Regions from separate parts of the Streptomyces paromomycinus genome, predicted to be linked through region 2. Evidence: riboswitches for the same ligand, from Rfam matches in the RefSeq annotation. Region 2 holds a riboswitch; each other region holds the start of a gene.
What was found. A riboswitch is a leader RNA that binds a small molecule or an ion and turns the genes downstream of it on or off. The one in region 2 is predicted to bind cobalamin.
Positions count from the first base shown of each region.

Region 1: linked by a shared signal. The riboswitch ahead of metE (5-methyltetrahydropteroyltriglutamate--homocysteine S-methyltransferase) and the one ahead of OEIGOIKO_RS09500 (CoA-acylating methylmalonate-semialdehyde dehydrogenase) in region 2 are both predicted to bind cobalamin.
Region 3: linked by a shared signal. The riboswitch ahead of OEIGOIKO_RS29835 (prenyltransferase/squalene oxidase repeat-containing protein) and the one ahead of OEIGOIKO_RS09500 (CoA-acylating methylmalonate-semialdehyde dehydrogenase) in region 2 are both predicted to bind cobalamin.

Region 1 is NZ_BHZD01000001.1:8,837,759-8,845,356, reverse strand. It holds gene OEIGOIKO_RS37555 (GNAT family N-acetyltransferase) at 95-1,057, opposite strand; gene OEIGOIKO_RS37550 (SDR family oxidoreductase) at 1,282-2,031, opposite strand; gene OEIGOIKO_RS37545 (cupin domain-containing protein) at 2,078-2,506, opposite strand; cobalamin riboswitch at 2,840-3,073, shown strand; gene metE (5-methyltetrahydropteroyltriglutamate--homocysteine S-methyltransferase) at 3,240-5,558, shown strand; gene OEIGOIKO_RS37535 (hypothetical protein) at 6,411-6,797, opposite strand; gene nrfD (NrfD/PsrC family molybdoenzyme membrane anchor subunit) at 6,794-7,598, opposite strand, start outside.
Region 2 is NZ_BHZD01000001.1:2,367,425-2,375,022, reverse strand. It holds gene mmsB (3-hydroxyisobutyrate dehydrogenase) at 1-359, opposite strand, end outside; gene OEIGOIKO_RS09510 (enoyl-CoA hydratase/isomerase family protein) at 356-1,426, opposite strand; gene OEIGOIKO_RS09505 (acyl-CoA dehydrogenase family protein) at 1,423-2,634, opposite strand; gene OEIGOIKO_RS09500 (CoA-acylating methylmalonate-semialdehyde dehydrogenase) at 2,640-4,139, opposite strand; cobalamin riboswitch at 4,345-4,517, opposite strand; gene OEIGOIKO_RS09495 (short-chain fatty acyl-CoA regulator family protein) at 4,608-6,017, opposite strand; gene aceA (isocitrate lyase) at 6,370-7,598, shown strand, end outside.
Region 3 is NZ_BHZD01000001.1:6,917,847-6,925,444, forward strand. It holds gene OEIGOIKO_RS29820 (ABC transporter ATP-binding protein) at 1-35, opposite strand, end outside; gene OEIGOIKO_RS29825 (energy-coupling factor transporter transmembrane component T) at 32-1,297, opposite strand; gene OEIGOIKO_RS43155 (EGFR-like transmembrane domain-containing protein) at 1,294-2,049, opposite strand; gene OEIGOIKO_RS29835 (prenyltransferase/squalene oxidase repeat-containing protein) at 2,049-3,380, opposite strand; cobalamin riboswitch at 3,600-3,728, opposite strand; gene OEIGOIKO_RS29840 (MBL fold metallo-hydrolase) at 3,739-4,866, opposite strand; gene OEIGOIKO_RS29845 (aldehyde dehydrogenase) at 5,067-6,518, shown strand; gene OEIGOIKO_RS29850 (ferredoxin) at 6,527-6,817, shown strand; gene lanKC (class III lanthionine synthetase LanKC) at 6,979-7,598, shown strand, end outside.

The sequences.
Region 1 (7,598 bases), 6.5 Mb from region 2:
AAAGGCAGGTGGTCCCCGCACGTGCAGGGATGGCCCCGTCCGACGTGATCCTCGGCGGCCCCGTCATCCAGCGGCCACCCGCCCCCACCCCCCTTCAGAGCTCCCGCCGAAAACTCACCCGGTCCAGCGCGGGACCGTCGTAATCCGTGATCGGGGCCGACGGGGTGAAGCCCAAGGCGCTGTGGAAGGCGATGGAGCGGGTGTTTTGCGGGGACGTGATGGCCTTGACCACGGTTCGGTCGTGGGCGCGGGCCATGTCGAAGAAGCGTTCGTACAGGAAGCTGCCCAGGCCGGTGCGGCGCCAGGTGGGGGCCACTCCCGTGAAGTGGATGTACGCCTCTTGCGGGTTGGACGGGGAGAGGAAGCCGATGACGAAGCCTGCCAGTTCGCCGTCGTGTTCGGCGATCAGGCTGGTTCCGTAGAAGTGGTTCACGAAGACCCGCGTCAGGTCGCGGGAGGCGGCGCGGCCCCACCAGTCGTCGACCACACCCACGATGGTGTCGAAGTCCTGCGGTGTCGCCGCGCGCGTCGTGAAGGGGGCCAGGGTGCGTACCTCCGGCGCGCCAAGTTTGCGGCGGAAGGCCACTCGGTCCTGGCCCGGGCCGTCGTAGTCGGTGTGGACCGGGAGGCCGTCCACCTCCCGGTCGCCTGCTTCCAGTTCGAAGCCCATGGCTTGGTGGAAGGCGATGGAGCCGTTGTTCCGCGTCGAGGTGATGGCGCGCACCTCGGTGCGGCCGGCCGCTGCCGCGCGTTCGAAGAAGGTGGTGTAGAGGCGGCGTGCCACGCCCTGCTTCCGCAACTCGGGGTCCACTCCGACGAAGTGGATGTAGGCCTCTTCCGCGTGGTCGGCGGAGTAGAAGCCGACGAGGAACGCCCGGATTCCCTGCTCGTCCTCCAGCACCAGACTGGTGTCCGCGAAGTGCTGGAGGAACAACCGGGGCAGCAGCAGGGAGAGTTCCCTTGATTGTTCCGGGGTGCGTGAGTCGCCCCACCAGCGCTGGACGCACTCCACGAGGGTGGTGTGGTCGGTCGTACGGGCCCGGCGTACGTCTTGCATGTCCTGCCTTTCGGTGGGGGGATGGGTGGGGTGAGAGTTCTGCGGGGGTGGGTGGGTTGAGTTGAGGGTACTGCGGGGGTGGGTGGGGTGCTGGTGGCCTGGGTTCGGCTGCTCCCGGGAGTCAGCGGGGCGCCCCCCGGGCCGGTTGAGGGCGTCGCTCCGTCCGCGTCCGAGAGTCGGGGGCTGCTGGGGGTACCCGCCGATGGCTGCCGCCCGCACCGCCTTCAAGAGGAAGTACGCAACCAGTCGTCGAACCGGATCGTGGCCAGCCGGGCGCTGCCCTCGTCCGGGACGAGGCTGCGTTCTGCCAGTTCGGAGCCGAAGTAGCGGGCGTGCGGGTCGGGGACGACCGTGCGCGGGTCGTGCCAGGCGTGCAGGGCCCGGGTGACGAGTTCGTCGAAGCGGAAGACTTCGGGGCCGGCCACTTCGGTGGTGGCCTTCTGCGGAATTCCCACGGCGGCCTTGGTCACCGCTTCGGCTACGTCCTCGGCGGCCATGGGCTGGAAGAGCACGGGTGGTACGCGTACGGTGTCGCCGTCGGTGGCGGTGTCGGCGATGCCTTTGACGAACTCGAAGAACTGGGTCGCCCGGAGGATCGAGTAGGCAACCGGGCTCTGTTTGATCAGCCGCTCCTGGGCCGCCTTCGCCCGGAAGTAGCCGTTGTCGGGCAGGTCGTCGATGCCGACGATCGACAGCGCCAGGTGGTGCGTGACGCCCGCCTTCGTCTCGGCGGCCAGCAGGTTGCGGGTGGAGGTGGTGAAGAACTCCAGGACCGCCGACTCCTCGAAGGAGGGCGAGTTGGCCACGTCCACGACCACCTGGGCTCCGGCCAGCGCCGTGTCGAGGCCCTCGCCGGTGAGGGTGTTGACGCCCGTACCGGGCGCGGCGGGCACGGCCTCGTGTCCGCGCTCGGTGAGTTTGCCGACCACTTTGCCGCCGATGAGGCCGGTGCCTCCGATGACCACGATCTTCACTTCGTGAACTCCTCGCGCTGTGGGCGCCCGCTGGGGCGGAGCGGCGTCAGGGCTGCCGGGGTGCGCGCAGGTGGGCGCGCTGTTTGAGTTCTTCGTCGTCGACCAGGACCAGCATCGGCTGCCCCGGTTCGCAGAGCATGGTGACGACGAAGCGCAGGCGCGTGTCGGTGCGGGCGTTGCCGTCCTGGTAGTGGATGACCTCGCCGCCGGGCTCCCAGAACGCTTCCCCGGCGCGGACGATCCGCTCCGGCTCACCTTCCAGCTCGAAGCGCATCTCGCCCTCCACCACGTACCCGAAAGCCGGCCCGGGATGGCGGTGCGGCGGGGCGCCCTGGTCGCCGGGCGGATACTCGATCTGGACGGTCGACACATGCGCGCCCTCCGGGATGGCGGGCGGTGCGACCTCTTGCAGCACGGTGAGCGCGGTCTTCCATGCCTCCGAGTGCGGGTGCTGGTGCTCGTGGGTGCCGGGCACGGCGGGTCCTCCTTCTGCGGCGTCGGGGCCGGGGCCGGTTGTGATGGCGGTGCCGCCCCGACGCACGGTGCCGGTGCCGGTGCCGGTGCCCCCGGTGTACAGCACCAGACCTGGGCGGACGGTTCGCCGATGCACGGCCCAACCGAGAGATGTTCCATTGTTCAGACCCCCGGCATGCCCGGTGAGCGCCGATCCGGACACATCCGGGGCACCGTACGGGACCTCGGCTCCGCCGTGCCCGCCCGTTCCCGCCTCTGCCCGGCCCCCACCCCCGTGTCCCATCTCACGTACCACCATGTGAACAGGGGTGTCGGTACCGGCTGCGGCCGATCTACGCTGTCCGGTGCAGCTGGTTCGCCCTGCCCGCCAGGCAGGCGCGTCGCAAGAGGGAACCCGGTGGGAATCCGGGACTGCCCCGCAGCGGTGAGCGGGAACGACCGCCGTCATACGCACTGGATCCGGGCCGCGGATCCGGGAAGCGACGGCCAGTAGGTGTCCGCCGGACGACGTCACGTTCCGGCAGGCGTGCCCGCGAGTCCGAAGACCTGCCCGTTGCCCGCGCGCGTCCGTACGTGCGCGGCCCTTCCGGTGACCTTCGAGGGCGGGTCGGCGTGTCATGACAGGCGGGCAGGGGTGTCATCGGACGCTCCGCGGCCCGCCCGACGCGTCATTCCTTCGCGTTCTCGTCCGGTCACCGGGCTCGGAGAAGATCACGCTCGCGAAGGAGAGTTCCGTGACAGCGAAGCCCGCAGCCGCGGCAGCACGGGCCACCGTGTACGGCTACCCCCGCCAGGGACAGCACCGGGAACTGAAGAAGGCCGTCGAGGGGTACTGGAAGGGCCGCGTCATCGCGGACGCCCTCCGGGAGACCGCGCGGGACCTGCGCCGTTCCAACTGGCAGCAGCTGGCCGACGCCGGCATCCACGAGGTACCGACCGGTGACTTCTCGTACTACGACCACGTACTGGACACCAGCGTCATGGTCGGAGCTGTCCCGGAACGGCACCGCGCCGCCGTCGAAGCCGACGCCCTGGACGGCTACTTCGCGATGGCGCGCGGCACGCAGGACGTGGCACCGCTGGAGATGACCAAGTGGTTCGACACGAACTACCACTACCTGGTGCCCGAGTTGGGGCCCGACACGGTCTTCGCCACCGACTCCGCCAAACAGGTCGGCGAGGTGCGGGAGGCGCTCGCGCTCGGCCACACGCCACGCCCGGTCCTCGTCGGCCCGGTCACCTACCTCCTGCTGGCCAAGCCGGCCCCCGGTGTCGCCGCCGACTTCGACCCGCTGACCCTGCTCGACCGGCTTCTGCCCGTCTACGCGGAGGTGCTGGCGGACCTGCGTGCGGCCGGCGCCGAGTGGGCACAGCTGGACGAGCCCGCCCTGGTGCAGGACCGTACCCCGGCCGACCTCAACGCCGCCGAGCGCGCCTACCGCGTCCTCGGCGCGCTCACCGACCGCCCGAAGCTGCTGGTCGCCTCGTACTTCGACCAGCTCAGCGAGGCACTTCCGGTGCTCGCCAAGGCGCCCGTCGACGGGCTCGCCCTGGACTTCACCGAGGCCGCGGCGGGCAACCTGGACGCGCTCGCCGCCGCCGGCGGGCTGCCCGGCAAGCGGCTGGTCGCCGGTGTCGTCAACGGCCGCAACATCTGGATCAACGACTACGAGAAGTCGCTGGCCACCCTCGGTACGCTGCTGGGCCTGGCCGACCGGGTCGACGTGGCCGCCTCCTGCTCCCTGCTGCACGTACCGCTGGACGCCACCGCCGAGCGGGACATCGACCCGCAGGTCCTGCGCTGGCTGGCGTTCGCCCGGCAGAAGACCGCCGAGATCGCCACGCTCGCCCGCGGCCTCGCGCACGGCACTCACGCGATCGCCGCCGAACTGGCCGCCAACCGCGCGGACCTGGCGTCCCGCGCCGGTTCCGCGATCACCCACGATCCCGCCGTACGGGCCCGTACCGCCGCCGTCACCGACGCCGACGGCCGCCGCTCCGCGCCGTACGGGGAGCGGACCGCCGCCCAGCGGGCCCACCTCGGCCTGCCGCTGCTGCCGACGACCACCATCGGCTCCTTCCCGCAGACCGCCGAACTGCGCACCGCGCGCGCCGACCTACGGGCGGGGCGCCTCGACACGGCCGGGTACGAGGAGCGCATCGGGAACGAGATCCGCGAGGTGCTCGCCTTCCAGGAGGAGGCGGGCATCGATGTCCTCGTGCACGGCGAGCCCGAACGCAACGACATGGTGCAGTACTTCGCCGAGCAGCTGACGGGGTACCTCGCCACACAGCACGGCTGGGTCCAGTCGTACGGCACGCGGTACGTCCGTCCGCCGGTCCTCGCGGGGGACATCTCACGGCCCGAGCCGATGACGGTGCGGTGGACGCGGTACGCGCAGTCGCTCACCGACCGGCCGGTCAAGGGCATGCTGACCGGTCCGGTCACCATGCTCGCCTGGTCGTTCGTCCGGGACGACCAGCCGCTCGGCGACACCGCCCGGCAGGTGGCGCTGGCCCTGCGCGACGAGGTCGGCGACCTGGAGGCGGCCGGCACCTCGGTCATCCAGGTCGACGAACCGGCGCTGCGCGAGACGCTGCCGCTGCGCGCCGCCGGCCGCCCCGCCTACCTCGCCTGGGCCACCGAGGCGTTCCGGCTCACCACCGGTGGCGTACAGGACCGCACGCAGATCCATACGCACATGTGCTACGCCGAGTTCGGAGACATCGTGCAGGCCATCGACGATCTCGACGCCGACGTGATCAGCCTGGAGGCCGCGCGCTCACACATGCAGGTGGCCCGTGAACTGGCCGAACACGGTTATCCGCGGGAGGCCGGACCAGGCGTGTACGACATCCACTCGCCCCGCGTGCCGAGCGCCGAGGAAGCGGCGAGCCTGCTGCGCAAGGGCCTCGGCGCCATCCCGGCCGAGCGGCTGTGGGTCAACCCCGACTGCGGTCTGAAGACCCGGGGCTGGCCCGAGACCCGGGCTTCGCTGGAGAACCTCGTCACGGCTGCGCGGACGGTCCGGGCGGAGCTGCCCACGCCATGATCCAATAACGGCCGCATGATCCGGTGACGGCCGGGAGGACGCGTCCGCGCGCCTTCCCGGCCGTTCTTTCGTGCCGTCCGCGGGGAGCTGCCTCGGGAGCCGCCCAGGCGTGCGCGGTCGGCCCGCGGCGCTCGCCGCGCCGCACCGGCTCAGGGTTCCTGGGGTTCTGGAACCGCCCCCGGGTGCCGCCGGGGAAGTGGGGCCGCCCACCGGCCGAGAGCGGTCGCGGGTGGCCCGTGAACTGCCCTTCTCGCGGCTTATCGAGGAACGGCAATTGACCCCGCATTTCTTGGCGTTCTACGTGGACGACGTGACCACCGGGACCGTGCTCGGCCTCCGGCACACCGGCACCCCGATTCTCCCGAGCGCGTCGGCGAAGTCCTCGGTCCGGACTGCGGCGAGAACAGATTCGGTCAGCACAATCTGGGCTATTCCTATGCCCCGCCCGAGTTCTTCCGGCGACGCGATGACGTCCACAACGTCCAGGCGCCGTTTTCAGCCGACGCGGTGGTGTGGCGGAGAGAGCGGGCCGCGGCGTAGGCGACTTGGCAGCCTTGGCAGATCAGCGGGGGAAGATGTGCAGAAGTTGGCATCGCTCCACGCTTGATGGCGCTCAGTGCCACTGCCAGAGTCTCCGTACGGCCGCTCACGGTCCTCGTACCCGGGAGACGCCCCGAACGGCGCCCCTACGCCGCCGAGTGAAAAGCCGTCGTACGACACCGGGTGAGGGCCCGGTCGTACGCCGCCGGGGTGAGGGTCCCGGTCGCCGGAACGGGCGGGCGCGGAGCAGAACTGAGGCTGCTCCGCGCCCGCCCGCGGCACGCGTTCATCCGGTCCGGGCCGGAAAGGGCGTCAGCTCTGCCCCGTGCTCTCCAGGACGATCTGGAGCTCGACCTCCTGGTCGCCCGACACCGTGCCTTCCGTACGGACGGAGAACGCGCGCGTCAGCACGTCCCGCAGCCGGTCGACCGCCAAGTGGCTGCCCTGGAGGTCGGCGGTGACGGCGGCGGACAGGTCCGCGTCCGGCCGGACGTCGCCGCGGACTTCCGAGGTCTCGAAGGTCTCGGTCCAGACGACCGGGTGACCGGGCCGGTGCGGCTGGTCGTGCGCGGTGTCACCGTCGGCGCGGTCGGAGTCGAAGCAGCTGCGCAGCGTGCTGAACACGGCTTCGGCGTCGGCCGGGGACTGGGCGCTGAGCACGACCTGGGCCGGCTCGTCGGTGTGGGGTGTGCGGGTCATGTGGGCTGTGTCCTCTCCGCGCTGTGCGTCGGTGTGGTGCGGCGGGCTTCCTTGGCCGCCCGTTGGGGTACGACGGTGTACTTCGGGTCCTCGGCGGAGGCGATACCGGCCGCGAAGACCCCGAAGCGGGTGCACGCGGAACCGGCGAGCAGGGCCAGCCCGCCCGCGGCGGCCAGCGTGCGGGAACGGCCTCCGAAGGCGGCGCCGACGGCGGCTCCGGCCGCGGTGAGGGTCCGCGCCGTGCGGAGCAGCGTGCCGGCCCGCCTCTGGTGCCAGGTCTCCGCGACCATGCCGAGGCGCCGTTCGACGGCCTTGGTGACCGCTTCGTCGGCGACCGCGGCCAGTACCGCGGCGCACCGGGCGGGCGCCGTCTCCCGTACGGGACCGACGACGAGGGCCGTCCCGGAGGCGGCGGCCGTCGCCGATGCCGCGAACAGGTACGGGAGTTCACGGTGCGCGCCGTGCCACGCGGGGACGGCGGTGTCCGCCGCGAGGACCGCGGTGTAGGTGGCGACGGCCGGCCCGAGGAGCGCCGCGGCGCCGGTCGCCACGGCGCCCGCCCGGGGCAGCTTCCCGGTGACCGCCGAGGCGGCCGCGGCGCCCGCGGCGGGCCCGTAGGCGGCCAGCAGCCAGGAGCCGACGCTCATCGGCGAGGTCGGCTTGACGACCCGGAGCATGTTCGCGAACCGGCCGGGCCTGCCGAGGTCGTTGACGAGTGCGGCGGTGGACAGGGACACCCCCGCCAGGGACGAGATCTTCATCGCGGTGGCGGTGGTGGTGCGGCCGGTCGCGTGGGCTCCG
Region 2 (7,598 bases):
ACGGCGGCTTCGTGGGCGGCGCGGGCGTCGGCCACGTCGATGGTCGAGCAGTCGACGAACAGGGTGCCGGGGCGGGCCGCCGCGAGCAGCCCGCCGTCCTGGTAGAGGGCCAGGACGTGCCGGCCGGCGGGCAGCATGGTGAGCACCACGTCCGCGCCCGTCACGGCGGCGGTCGCCGAGGCGGCCGCTTCGACACCGGCGTCGGCGGCCGCCGCCAGTGCCTCCGGTACGAGGTCGAAACCGGTCACCCGGTGACCGGCCTTGACCAGGTTGGCGGCCATCGGGCCGCCCATGTTGCCGAGGCCGATGAATGCGACGGTGGCGGGTTCGCTGTTCCCCTGCGGTGTCTCCGTGCTCACCAGGGCACCTCCTGCGTGGCGGCCCCGTCGGCGAGCCCCAGTTCGCGGGCGCCGAGCGGGGCGAAGAACCGGGCCACGTCCTCGTCCGTGACCTCGGTGAGGGTGGCGGGGGACCAGCGCGGCGCGCGGTCCTTGTCGATCACCTGTGCGCGGATGCCCTCGACCAGGTCCGGCGCGGTCAGCGCCGCGCACGAGACGCGGTACTCCTGGTCCAGGACCCGCTCCAGCGGCCCCAGGCCGCGGGCCCGGCGCAGCGCGGCCAGGGTCACCTTCAGCGAGGTGGGGGACTTGGCGAGGATCGTCTCGGCGGCCTCCTTGGCCTCCGGGACGCCGCTGCCGAGCAGCCGGTCCACGATCTCCTCGACGGTGCCGGCCGCGTAGCAGGGGTCGATCCACTCGCGGTGGGCCGCCAGTTCGCCCTCGGGCCCTTCCTGTACGTACCGGGGCAGTACCTCGGGCACCGCGTCGGCGGCGAGGTCCGTCAGGAGCCCCGGCACCCGCTCCGACGGGACGAAGTGGTCGGCGAGCCCGCACAGCAGCGCGTCCCCGGCCCCCACCGGCGCCCCGGTGAGCGCCAGGTGCGTGCCCAGTTCCCCGGGCGCGAGCGCCAGCAGGTAGGTGCCGCCGACGTCCGGTACGAAGCCGATGCCGGTCTCGGGCATGGCGACCTTGGAGCGCTCGGTGACGATCCGTACGCTGCCGTGCGCCGAGACGCCGACGCCGCCGCCCATCACGATGCCGTCCATGACGGCGACGTACGGCTTGGGGTAGCGCGCGATACGGGCGTTGAGCCGGTACTCGTCGCGCCAGAACGCGGCGGAGGCCGCGCCGTCGCCGGCCCGCGCGTCCGCGTGGATGGCGCGGATGTCGCCGCCCGCGCACAGGCCGCGCTCGCCCGCACCTGTGATCACCAGGGTCTCCACCGCGGGGTCGTGCTCCCACGCGTCCAGGGCCGTGGAGATCCGGCGCACCATGGCATGGTCGAGGGCGTTGAGGGCCTTCGGCCGGTTGAGGGTGAGGTACGCCGTGCGGCCCTCGGTCCGCAGCAGTACGGAGTCGTCGGTCATCGGGCGGCCCCCGCCCCGGCGCGGGTGCCGCCGGTCTTCGCCCCGGTCAGCCCGCGGGCCACGATCACGCGCATGATCTCGTTCGTCCCTTCCAGGATCTGGTGCACCCGAAGATCGCGGACGATCTTCTCGATGCCGTACTCGCTCAGGTAGCCATAGCCCCCGTGCAGTTGCAGCGCACGGTCGGCGACGGAGTAGCCCGTGTCGGTGGCGAACCGCTTGGCCATCGCGCACAGCTGCGGCGCCTGCGGATCCGCCCGGTCCAGCGCCTCGGCCGCCTGCCGCACCAGCGCGCGGGCGGCGGCCAGCTCGGTCGCCATGTCGGCGAGCCGGAACTGCAGCGCCTGCGCCTCCAGCAGCCGGCTTCCGAACGCCTCCCGGTCCGCGAGGTACGCCTGCGCCGCGTGGAGCGCGCTCTGCCCGCCGCCGAGCGAGCAGGCGGCGATGCCGAGGCGGCCGCCGTTCAGCCCGCTCATCGCGATGCGGAATCCGTCGCCCTCCGCACCCAGCCGCCGGTCGGCGGGGAGGCGCACCTCGTCGAGGATCACCTGCCGGGTGGGCTGCGCGTTCCAGCCCATCTTCTTCTCGTTGGCGCCGAACGACAGCCCCGGATCGTCGCGCTCCACGAGGAACGCCGAGATGCCGCCGGGGCCGTCCTCGCCGGTACGGGCCATCACCACGTACACCTGTGAGGTTCCGGCGCCGGAGATGAACTGCTTGACGCCGGTCAGCACGTAGTCGCCGCCGTCGCGCACCGCGCGCGTGCGCAGCGCCGCCGCGTCCGACCCGGCGCCCGGCTCGGTCAGGCAGTAGCTGCCCAGGTCGGCCATCGAGCACAGGCCGGGCAGCCAACGGGCGCGCTGCGCATCGTCGCCGTACCGGTCGATCATCCAGGCGACCATGTTGTGGATGGAGAGATAGCCCGCGATGGACGGGCAGGCGGTGGCCAGCACTTCGAAGACCAGCACGCCGTCCGCGCGGCTCAGCGCGGAGCCGCCGCACTCCTCCCGTACGTAGATCCCGCCGAGCCCCAGTCCGGCGGCCTTGCGCAGCACGTCCACGGGGAAGTGCTTGTCCTGGTCCCAGGCCACGGCGTGCGGCGCGATGTGCTCCTGCGCGAAGTCCAGCGTCGTCTCGACGATGGCGAGCTGGTCGGCGGTGAGCGAGGTCAGCGAGGCGGCCGTGGTGGCGGTGGTCATGACGCTCATCGCGCTCAGCCCATCGTCGGGAGGGTGAAGCTCGCGCCCTCCTTGACCCCGGAGGGCCAGCGCGAGGTGACGGTCTTCGTACGGGTGTAGAAGCGGATCGCGTCCGGGCCGTGCTGGTTGAGGTCGCCGAAGCCGGACCGCTTCCAGCCGCCGAAGGTGTGGTAGGCGACCGGCACCGGGATCGGCACGTTCACGCCGATCATGCCGGTGTTCACCCGGCGGCTGAAGTCCCGCGCGGTGTCGCCGTCGCGGGTGAAGATGGCCACGCCGTTGCCGTACGGGTGCTCCGTGGGCAGCCGCAGTGCCTCCTCGTAGTCCGCGGCCCGTACCACCGACAGGACCGGGCCGAAGATCTCCTCCTGGTAGATCCGCATGTCCGGGGTGACCCGGTCGAAGAGCGACGCGCCCGCGAAGAAGCCGTCCTCGTGGCCGGGGAGGGTGAAGTCCCGCCCGTCGACGACGAGTTCCGCGCCTTCGGTGACGCCGAGGTCCACGTAGGCGCGGACCCGGTCCAGCGCGTCCCGGCTCACCAGCGGCCCGAAGTCGGCGTGCGGGTCGTCGGAGCGGCCGATGCGCAGCGTGCCGACCCGCTCCTTGAGCCGCGCCACCAGCGCGTCGGCGGTCTCCTCGCCCACCGGCACGGCGACCGAGATCGCCATGCAGCGCTCGCCCGCCGACCCGTACCCGGCGCCGACCAGCGCGTCCACCACCTGGTCGAGGTCGGCGTCCGGCATCACGATCAGGTGGTTCTTGGCGCCGCCGAAGCACTGGGCGCGCTTGCCGTGCGCGGCGGCGGTCGCGTAGATGTGCGCGGCGATCGGTGTCGACCCGACGAAGCCGAGCGCCTCGACACACGGGTCCTCCAGAAGCGTGTCCACCGACTCCTTGCCGCCGTGCACGACGTTGAGGATGCCCGGCGGCAGCCCCGCCTCCAGGAACAGCTCGGCAAGCCGCAGCGGTACGGACGGGGCCCGCTCGGACGGCTTCAGAATGAACGCGTTGCCGCAGGCGATGGCCGGCGCGGCCTTCCACAGCGGGATCATCGCGGGGAAGTTGAACGGGGTGATCCCGGCCACCACCCCGATGGGACGGCGCAGCGAGTGGACATCGATGCCGGTCCCGGCGTTGTCGGTGAACTCGCCCTTGAGCAGGTGCGGGATGCCGACCGCGAACTCCACCACCTCCAGGCCGCGCTGGAGGTCACCGTGCGCGTCCGCGACCGTCTTGCCGTGCTCGCTCGACAGCAGCCGGGCCAGCGCGTCCCGCTCGCCCTCCACCAGGCGCAGGAAGTTCAGCAGGACACGGGCACGCCGCTGCGGGTTCCACTCGCCCCACTCGGGCTGGGCAGCCGCGGCGTCGGCGACGGCGGCCGCCGTCTCGCCCGGGTCCGCGAGCGGCACCCGGGCCTGCACGGTGCCGGTGTTGGGGTCGTACACGTCGCCGTGAGCACCCGATGTTCCCGGTACGTGCTTGCCGCCGATGAAGTGGGTCAGTTCTCGGACCATGGGGGCCTGCTCTCGTCAGGTGGGATCCGGGGATGGCACGGCCGGGCCCACGGGCGGCGCGGGTGGCGCGCGGACCGTGGCGGGGCCGTGGGACGCGAAAGGCGCGGAACCGTCAGCGCGCGGGCGGTGCCGCGGGCCGGGCCGGATCACCTGGGCTGTGGGTACGCACCGGTGCCATGCGTGTCTGCTCCATCCTCGTGGACAACACGGAACAACACCCGCGGCCGGTATCCTGGCTTCCGGATCTCCGTGCGCCGCCCGCCTTCCCGACGCGTCTGCGTCAGTGGCGTGTTGCTCGACGTCGCACTCCCCGGTCACAGTGGCGGGACCACGCCGGATTCGCACCGGCTTCCCTGCACCGCGGGCCTACGTCACGAACATATAGTTGGACGTCCTAGTAAGTCCAGGGGGATCGGCGATCGGTGATCCGCCGGGTGTCCCGGCGCGCGGACCGCCCGGGTACGCGTCTCAGTCCTCCCGCACCGGATACGGCACGAACGTGCTGCTGTTCTCGTCGATGACCAGCGCACGGCCGAGGGGCGGCACGGCGCGCTGCGGACACTCCAGGCGTTCGCAGACCCGGCAGCCCATGCCGATGGGGGTGGCGGCGCCGGCGTTGTCCAGGTCGAGGCCGTCGGAGTAGACCAGCCGGGACGCGTGGCGGAGCTCGCAGCCGAGGCCGATGGCGAAGGTCTTGCCCGGGTCGCCCCAGCCACCGCGGTGCCGGGTGACGGTGCGGGCCGTCCACAGGTAGCGGCGGCCGTCCGGCATGGCGGCGATCTGTACGTGGATACGGCTGGGCGCGGTGAACGCCTCGTAGACGTTCCACAGCGGGCAGGTGCCGCCCGCCCGGGAGAAATGGAAGCCGGTGGCGGACTGCCGCTTGGACATGTTGCCGGCCCGGTCGACGCGGACGAAGGAGAACGGGACCCCGCGCCGGCGCGGCCGTTGCAGGGTGCTCAGCCGGTGGCACACCGTCTCGTACCCGAGGCCGAACCGGTCGGTCAGCCGCTCGATGTCGTACCGCAGCTCCTCGGCCGCGGCGTGGAACGGGCCGTACGGCAGCACCAGCGCCGCCGCGAAGTAGTTGGCGACCCCGATCCGCGCCAGCGACCAGGCCGCCGTGCCCTCCTCGAAGTCCTCGCAGGCGGGCCGCGACAGCTCCTCGCCGGCCTCCAGCAGCGCCAGCTGGGTCGCCATGCGGAAGGCGCGCTGCCCGGGCCGCAGCCCCGCCGACAGGCGCAGCACCCGGGAGGACGGATCGTAGTGGTGCAGCGGCCCGTCGGGCGTGTCGACGAGGCGTACGCCGTGCCGTCCGGTGAGCCGGGCGGTCAGGGCGCGTCCCACCTCACCGGGGCGGATGCCCAGCTCGGCGGCGAGCTCCTCGGCGGCGGTGTCGGCCTCGTGCAGGTAGTTCTGCCGCCGGTAGAAGAACTCGCGGATCTCCTCGTGCGGGGAGAGCGGCGCGGCCGGGTCGGCGCCGCCGCCGTCCCGGCCCTCCGCCACCTCCGACAGCCGCTCGGTCAGCGCCTGGTTGCGCTGCCCGAGGCCGAGCAGCACCGACGCCACCGCCGGCTGCCGGGAGGCCAGTTCGGACAGGTCGGTGGGGGAGACCCGGCCGGCGGCCAGCTCGTCGGCGAGCACCTCGCGCAGGTCGGCCAGCACCCGGCTGGTGTCGCGCTCGGAGAAGAAGCCCGGATCCACCCCGAAGGTCTCGGTCAGCCGCAGCAGTACGGGCACGGTCAGCGGCCGTGAGTCGTGCTCCATCTGGTTCAGGTAGCTGGGCGAGATGGCCAGGACGCGGGCCAGTGCCGCCTGGCTGAAGCCGCGCTCCTCCCGCAGCCGGCGCAGCCGCGCCCCGGCGTAGATCTTGCTCACGGTGTCCCCTCCGTCGCTGCCGCCCGGCTCACCCTAGTGGCCGTACGACCGCCACGGGCCTTCGCAACCTTGGCAAAACAGCGCCACAAGATTGGCAGAACTTGGCTGCGGGCCACGGTTGATGGCACTGGGTGCCACTGTCAGAGTCGGCAGTGCGGCCCCCGGGCAGCATTGCTCACCCCGTCACCGGGATCTCCGGTGGGCCGCACTTCAGCAATGCGTGGCGCTTGTACGGCACTCGGTGCACTCGGTGCCGGGAATTCGCACCCTTCACCAGCAGTCCACCACAGCAGTCCACCCCAGCGCGTCACCATCCAGCACAGCGGTCCGAGCGAACATCCGGGAGATGGTCATGGCACAGGCAGGAACCGAGACGGCCGAGGAACTGGCCCGGCGGTGGGCGACCGACCCGCGGTGGAAGGACACCACCCGTACGCACAGCGCCGCCGACGTGCTGCGGCTGTCCGGCAGCGTCCGCGAGGAGCACACGCTGGCCCGGCGCGGCGCCGAGCGCCTGTGGCGGCAACTGCACGAGCAGGACTACCTCCACGCGCTCGGCGCGCTGACCGGCGGCCAGGCCGTGCAGCAGGTCAAGGCCGGGCTCCAGGCGGTCTACCTCTCGGGCTGGCAGGTCGCCGCCGACGCCAACCAGGCCGGCCACACCTACCCCGACCAGAGCCTGTACCCGGCCAACTCGGTGCCGCAGGTGGTGCGCCGCATCAACAACGCGCTGCTGCGCGCCGACCAGATCGCCACCGCCGAAGGCGCGGGCACGGATTCCTCGGCGGGGGGCACCGACTGGCTGGTGCCGATCGTCGCCGACGCCGAGGCCGGGTTCGGCGGCCCGCTCAACGCCTTCGAGCTGACCAAGGCGATGATCGAGGCGGGCGCGGCCGGCATCCACTACGAGGACCAGCTCGCCTCGGAGAAGAAGTGCGGCCACCTCGGCGGCAAGGTCCTGGTGCCCACCTCCCAGCACATCCGTACCCTGGGCGCGGCCCGCCTGGCCGCCGACATCGCCGACGTGCCGACGGTCGTCGTCGCCCGCACCGACGCCCTCGCCGCGAACCTGCTGACCAGCGACGTCGACGAGAACGACGCCCGCTTCTGCACCGGGGAACGCACCGCCGAGGGCTTCTACCGCGTCGAGAACGGGATGGCCCCCGCCATCGCCCGCGGCCTGGCGTACGCCCCGTACGCGGACCTGCTGTGGATGGAGACCGGCACGCCCGACCTGGCCCAGGCCCGCGAGTTCGCCGAGGCGGTCCACGCGCGGTACCCCGACCAGCTGCTGGCCTACAACTGCTCGCCGTCCTTCAACTGGCGCGCCGCGCTGGACGACGATCAGATCGCCAAGTTCCAGCGCGAGCTGGGCGCGATGGGCTACCGCTTCCAGTTCATCACCCTGGCCGGTTTCCACTCCCTCAACCACGGCATGTTCGATCTCGCGCGCGGCTACGCCGAACACGGCATGACGGCCTACGTCGACCTCCAGGAGCGCGAGTTCGCCGCCCAGCAGCACGGCTTCACCGCCGTCAAGCACCAGCGCGAGGTCGGCACCGGCTACTTCGACCTGGTCGC
Region 3 (7,598 bases), 4.6 Mb from region 2:
CCGTAGGTGACCGACACCTGGTCGAAGCGGATCACTGAGGGGACTCCTTCGTGTGCGGCGCGCCCTGCGCCGGAGACTTCCTTACCCGTGCCCGCCCGGCGCCCGGTTCTCCCGGCCCCGGCCCGGCTCCTGTCCCGGCCTCCGACCCGGCCCGCGTCCTGGCCCCCGACTCCGGTCCCGTCGCCACCTCGGCCCCCGCCGCCCGCTGCGGCAGTGGCGCGACGAACGCCGGGAGCAGTCCCACCAGGACACCGGCCGCGGGCCACAGGGGAAGGACGGGGGCGGTGAGCGGTACGGCGGGCGGGTGCAGGGCGGCCGGGTCGTAGGAGTTCGCCCAGATCGTCAGGGCGGCCACCGCGATGCCGGAGCCCGACACCAGCCAGGCGCGCACGCCCCACCGGTCGGGCCGGTAGCGGCTGCGTACGGACCGGCGGCCGCCCAGCCACAGCCCGGCGAGGGCCGCGGCGAGCCCGGCGAGCAGCACGGGCAGCCCGTACGCGGCCCCGGTGCCGGCCAGCAGCCCGTACGTACCGGCGCAGACCCCGAGCAGGCCGCCGAGGGTGAGCGCGGTGGTGGTGTGCCGTACGGCGGACGGCACCTGCGCCGTACGGCCGTAGCCGCGCGCGTCCATCGCCGCCGCCAGCGACACCGAACGTTCCAGCGCGCCCTCCAGGACCGGCAGCCCGACCTGGAGCAGCGCCTTGACCCCCCGGTCCGGGCGGCCGCGCAGCCGGCGTGCGGCGCGCAGCCGCTGGACGTCGGCGACGAGGTTGGGCGCGAAGGTCATCGCGACGACGACCGCGACGCCCGCCTCGTACAGGGCGCCCGGCAGGGACTTCAGCAGGCGTGCCGGGCTGGCGAGCGCGTTCGCGGCGCCGACGCAGATCAGCAGGGTGGCCAGCTTCAGCCCGTCGTAGAAGGCGAAGAGCATGCCCTCGGCGGTGACCCGGCCGCCGATGCGCACCCCGCGCGCCCACTCGGGCAGCGGCACTTCCGGCAGCGTCACCAGGGTGTGCGTACCGGGGATGGGCGAGCCCAGGAGGAACGCGAAGACCAGCCGGATGACGATCACCAGCAGGCCGAGTTTGAGGAACGCGCCGTAGGAGCGGGCCCACGGCGCGTCCGTGCGGCGCGCCGCGACGACGTATCCGGCGACGCCGATCAGCAGGCCCAGCAGCAGCGGGTTGGTCGTCCGGGACGCCGCGGTGGCCAGGCCCAGCGCCCACAGCCACCAGGCGCCCGCGTGCAGTGCGGTGGAGCGGGTGGCGCGGGGGACGCCGAGGACGCGGGCGCTCATCCGCGGCGGCGGCGAGCCTGCCACCCGGCCGCCGCGCCCAGGACGACCAGGACGGCGAGGCCACCGATCAGTCCGGCGGAGGGGCCGCCCGAAGCGTCGTCGTCCGCCTGCTTCCCGGCGGCGGCCGTGCCCTGGGAAGCACCCGGTTCCGGCGCACCGGAACCGGAAGCCGAACCAGAAGCCGAACCGGAAGCCGACTCAGAGGCAGCACCGGATGCCTTGTCCGCGCACCCCGCCTTCGGATATCCGGCGATCGCGCACAGCAGCGCGTTCGCGTCGTACCGCAGCGGCTTGGCGACGGCCGCCAGCGCGTCACCGACCGTCCCGTCCTCGGGCAGCCGGGCGCACTCCGTACGGACCGGCGGCGGGTTCTCCCCGGCCGCCGCCTCCGCCTGCGTACCGAAGTCCAGGACCAGGCCGACGCGCTTGGTGCCGTCCTGCGCGGGCGTCTGCCCGCAGATCGCGGCGAAGTCCGCGGCCCGGCGCGGCTTGCCGGCCGCCGCCGAGTCGGCGCTGACGGTGAAACGGAAGCCCGCCACGGCGCCGTCCCGGGGGCGGCTGGTGGCCGGCCCCTCGGTCGCGTACGACCAGCCCCCGTCCTTGGCGGCCGGGGCACCGGCGGCGGGCCCGTCCCAGAAGGACCAGTAGCGGTACTCCTGCGCCTGGGCGGGCGCCGCGCCCAGGCCCGTGACCGTACCGGCCAGGGCCAGGGCGCCGAGGAGACGGGCGGAGCGGGACCGCGGCAGGCGCATCAGATGTCGCTCTTCTTCCGGCGGCCGCTGAGCAGGAACCCGGCGCCGACGCTCGCCACGAACACGATGCCGAAGATCCACCACACGCCGGAGTTCTGGTCGTCCTGGTCCTGCGCGTCCTTCTCGGGCGTGGCGGACGGGGCGGAGCTGCCGGCCGGCTTGGGGCCGGTGGCGTTGAGCTGTGCGACCAGGTCGGCGCCGCCGAAGGAGCGCGGGTCGGCGCCCGCGGCGTGCGCGGCGAGCACCAGCTGCGCGTACGCGGCCGGGCCGGCCTCCTTGGCCCAGTTCGCGGAGTTCTTCTCCAGCCACTTCAGCGGCGCCTGCGCGGCGGCACCGTGCGAGCCGGCGGCGAGGGCCACCACGGCGTCGGCGGTGTTGCCGACGTCGGGCTGGTCCTCGGCGCCGGGCATCGCGGACTTCAGGTGCTGGCCGTTCGCGCCGAGCACCGCGGCCAGGTAGGCGGCGCCGCCCTCGGCGGCCTGCTTCGGGTCCCGCCCCGCGTCCTTGTCCGCCGCTTCGCCGTCGCACTTCAGGGGCTTGACCGGCTCGTTGACGTCCTTGCCCGCCGGGTCGACGACGAAGCCGTCGCCCAGTCCGCCGAGCACGGCGGCGGCCGTGGCGTCCGCGTTCGGTGCCAGCTTGCCGTCCTTGGGCTGGAAGGCGAACGCGCCGCGCTCCCCCTCCTTCGCGTCACAGCCCAGCTGGAAGGTGACCAGCGCGTCGTACGGGGACTTGCCGCCCTTCTGCACGGACTCCGGCTTCTCACCCGCCGCCTTGAGCGCGCCGATCACCACGGAGGTGGAGTTGGCGTCACTGGGCGAGCCGCCCGTCGAGGGCCAGCCGCCGTCGTCGTTCTGCACCGACTTCAGCCACTTCACGGCCTTCTGCACGGCGTCGTCGTGCCCGCCGAGCGCGGCCAGTGCCTGGACCGCGGCGCCCGTCTGGTTGGTGTCCCGCATGGTCTTGTCGTCGCACGCCTTGGCCGGGTCGGCGCGGTAGGCGCTGAAGGCGCCGTCGGAGCACTGCTGCCCGGCGAGCCAGTCGACGCCCGTCACCGACGGACGCACCCCGACGGTGCGCTGCGCCAGGAGGGCGAGCGACTGCCGCCACACGCCGTCGTACTGCGGGTCCTTGGTGCCGTACAGCCCGTCCGGCAGCTTCGACGCCTGCGCGGCGGGCGCGGCGGAGTCGGCGGCCGCCACGGGGGCACCGGCCGCGCACAGCACGGCGGCCCCGGCCAGCGCCGCGGCGGCGCGGCGCGCCAGGACGGCGAAGGTGGGGGCCGTGGAAGCCCTGGGAGCCAGGGGAGCCTGGGAAGCCGTGGTGGCCATCGGGTCGGTGCCTCTCGGATCAGGTCGCCGCGGTGGGTCCGCGGTGGGCCGGTGGTGGGTGCTGCGGTGAGTGCTGCGGTGGGTGCGCAGCCGCACTCGGACGCCCCGCCGCCCGCCGGTCGACGACCGGCCGCGGTGGCACCGGGCTCAGCTCCGCATACCTCGACGGTGCCGCGCGCCGGGCGTCCGCGCGAGGAGACGCGGCCTTCCGGTGGCGGGAGCCTTGGTCGTGCCCCAGCGGGTGCTCCGGCTCGGCGGGCGCACGGCGGCCGTACGTCCCGGATCACGGTTGCGGGTCAGCGCCGGATTTCCACCGGCTTCCCCCGATCGGGCACAGGATGAAATTGTCTCGCACACCTTAACCGGCGGGCCGGGCGCGTCCCGGGTACGGGCCGGTCGGCAGGTGCCCGCCGCACACCGCCCGGTACTCCACCGGCTCCGGTCCCGGCACCGCCTCCGCCAGCCCCAGCCGCACCAGCCGCCGCAGATGCGCCTCCGCCTCCGCGACCGCGATGGTGCGCGACGCGTACGGGATGCGCTCCCACGGCCGGTTCCACTCCATGGCCTCGGCGAGCTGCCACGGCGTGCGGGGTACGGCGAGCAGCGCGCGCAGTCCGGCCAGCCGCTCCTCGTGGTGGGCGAGCAGCTCGCGCGCCCGGCCGGCCGCGTCCGTGAACGGGTGCTGGTGGGCGGGGAGCACCTCGGCGGGCGCCAGCCGGGCGACGCGTTCCAGGGAGGCCAGGTAGTCGCCGAGGGGATCGCCGGGTGTCGCGTCGTCCGGGTCCTCGTAGAGCCCGATGTGCGGGCTGATGCCCGGCAGCAGGTGGTCACCGGAGAAGAGCCGGCCGTGGCCCGGCCGCCGGGCCGGATGCTCCTCCTCCAGGTGCAGGCACACATGGCCGGGCGTGTGGCCGGGCGTCCAGACGGCGCGCAGCCGGCGGCCGGGCAGGTCGAGGAGCGCGCCGGGCGCGATCTCGCGGTCGGGCAGCGCCGCCCGCTGCCCGGGGAGGTCGCGCACCGGGCCCTTGGCGCGCACCCGGCGCAGGGGCGCCAGGTGGCTGTCGGGCGCGCCGACCGCGGCCAGCTTGGTGATCAGGTGGTCCAGCCACCGGCCGGGTTCGGCCTCCCGGGTACGGCGCACGACGGCGGCGTCCGCCGCGTGCATGGCGATCCACGCGCCGGACGCCTCCCGTACGCGGGCGGAGAGGCCGTGGTGGTCGGGGTGGTGGTGCGTGACGAGGACCCCGTGCAGGTCGGTGACGTCGAAGCCGCAGGCGGTGATCCCGGCGGTCAGGGTGTCCCAGGCGTCCGGGTCGTCCCACCCGGTGTCCACGAGGACCGGGCCGCGGCCGGTCTCCAGGAGGTGGACGAGGGTGTGGCCGAGCGGGTTGTCCGGGATGGGGACGGCGATCGACCACACGCCGCCCCGGTGGTCGGTCACCCGGGGCCCGGCCGCCGCCGTCCCGGTCCGGGCCGCTGCCGTCATCCGCCGCACCTCCGCGTCCGCGCGGACGTGCCGCGCCCCCGTAACCACCGCGCCACCGTGCGGAGCCCCGTGCCGGGCCGCCGGTGTCGAGCATTGCCCAGCATAACTAGAACTGGTATCAGTCCTGATGCTGTGTCAGGAACTTTCCGTGTCAGTCCGGTTCGCCACGCGATCCCGTCCGACCCCAGGAGGCGGCAGCCATGAGCGCACTCGTCGAGTACGAACAGCTCTACATCGGCGGCGAGTTCACCGATCCGGCCGGCGGCGGCACCATCGAGGTGGTCTCGCCGCACACCGAGCAGGTCATCGGCCGGGTGCCGCACGCCTCGCGGACCGATGTGGACCGGGCCGTCTCCGCGGCCCGCGCCTCCTTCGACTCCGGGGTGTGGGCGCAGACGCCGCTCGCGGAGCGGATCGCGGTGGTCACCCGCGTCAAGGACGCCTTCGCCGTGCGCAGCGAGGAGATCGCCAGGGTCATCAGCGCGGAGAACGGCACCCCGTACACCTCCAGTGTGATGGTGCAGGCGCTGGCCGCGATGATGGCGTGGGACGCGGCGATCACGGTCGCCCGGGACTTCCCGTTCGAGGAACGCCGGGCGGGTGTGCTCGGGCCGCTGCTGGTGCGGCGCGAGCCGGTGGGGGTGGTGGCGGCCGTGGTGCCGTGGAACGTGCCGCAGTTCACCGCGGCGGCCAAGCTGGCGCCGGCGCTGCTGGCCGGCTGTTCGGTGGTCCTCAAGGTGTCGCCCGAGACGCCGCTGGACGCCTACCTGCTGGCGGACATCGTGAGCGAGGCCGGGCTGCCCCCGGGCGTGCTGTCCATCCTTCCGGCCGACCGGGAGGTGAGCGAGTACCTGGTCGGGCACCCGGACGTGGACAAGGTGGCCTTCACCGGGTCGGTCGCCGCGGGCCGGCGTGTCATGGAGGTCGCGGCGCGCCACCTGACGCGGGTGACGCTGGAGCTCGGCGGCAAGTCGGCCGCCGTCATCCTGCCGGACGCCGACCTGGACGCCGCGGTGGCGGGCATCGCGCCGTTCGCGTGGCTGGTCAACGGGCAGGCGTGCATCGGGCAGACACGCATCCTCGCGCCGCGCGAGCGCTACGCCGAGATCGCCGAGCGGTTCGCCGCCGCCGCGTCCGCCCTGCGCGTGGGCGACCCGCTGGACCCGGCGACCGAGCTCGGGCCGCTGGTCGCCCGGCGCCAGCAGCAGCGGTCGCTGGACTACATCGCCCTCGGACAGCGCGAGGGCGCCAAGGTCCTGACCGGCGGCGGGCGGCCGGAGGCGATGGAGACCGGCTGGTACGTGGAGCCGACCCTGTTCGGCGAGGTGTCCAACTCCATGCGCATCGCCCGCGAGGAGATCTTCGGCCCGGTGATCTGCCTGCTGCCGTACGAGGACGAGGCCGAGGCGGTCCGGATCGCGAACGACTCCGAGTACGGGCTGTCCGGCTCGGTGTGGACCGCGGACACCGAGCGCGGCATCGAGGTCGCCCGGCGGGTGCGGACCGGTACCTACTCCGTGAACACCTTCAGCATCGACATGCTGGGTCCCTTCGGCGGATACAAGAACTCCGGCATCGGGCGGGAGTTCGGGCCCGAGGGCTTCGGCGAGTACCTGGAGCACAAGATGATCCATCTGCCGGCGGAGGGGTGAGGGACGGTATGAGCGGTACGGACGGCAAGGGCGGGAAGGGCGGGAAGGGCGCGGGGGCCGGGCCGGAGGGGCCCCGCTGGCACGTCGAGGTCGACCGGGGCGTCTGCATCGGCTCCGGCCTGTGTGCGGCCACCGCCCCCGGCGGTTTCGAGCTGGACGCGGCCCGCCAGTCGCACCCCGTGCGGCCCGAGTGCGACGCCTGCGACGACGTGCTGGCGGCGGCCGAGGGCTGTCCCGTCGAAGCGATCACCGTGACGCTCGCCGTTACGGGGGAGGCGGTCTTCCCGCCCGACGAGTGAACCGTCCCGCCCGCCGGGCGGTACGGGTGCGAGGCCCGCGCCCACCGGGACGTACCGCCAGTAACCCGTGAACTTCTCACGGTGACCTCGTGACATCTGTGACTGTTAACGCTCCCCGGCGGCGTGGAAATCTCTGTGCCACGCCGCCGAGGGGGGAGACGATGGACAAGCGGTACGAGGTTTACTGTCTCGCCGACAGATTCTTCTACGAGACCCCGGACCGTCTGTCCGCAGGGAACGGAGCCGCGTCGGGCCACGGACCCCTGTACGAAGCGGCGCAGCGCGCAGTCCCCGAAGGGTGGCGGTGTTTCCTCTCCGGGGACTGGCTCCACGTGAACCCGGTCGACGACGCAGGACAGCCGCGTCCCGGACTGCCCCCGCAGGGCTGGAAGATCCACGTCTCGGCCTGTACCGACAACGCGGAGAAGCTGGCGTCCCAGGTGTGGGACTACTGCGTCGCCCGGCTGGTCCCGTTCAAGTTCGTCCCCGGGCCGCGCCCGCTGCACCTGCGCAACTCCAAGTACGCCGACCGCGGTTCCAGTGGCAAGTTCGCCACGATCTACCCGTCGGACGAGCAGCAGCTGCACACCGTCCTGCGGGAACTGGGCGCGCTGCTGGCCGGCGAGCCGGGCCCGTACATCCTCAGCGACCTGCGCTGGCAGGACGGCCCGCTCTACGTGCGGTACGGCGGCTTCACCCGGCGCTACTGCGTCGACGAGCACGGCAACCTGGTCGGCGCGATCGAGAACGCCGACGGCAAGCTGGTGCCCGACCGGCGCGA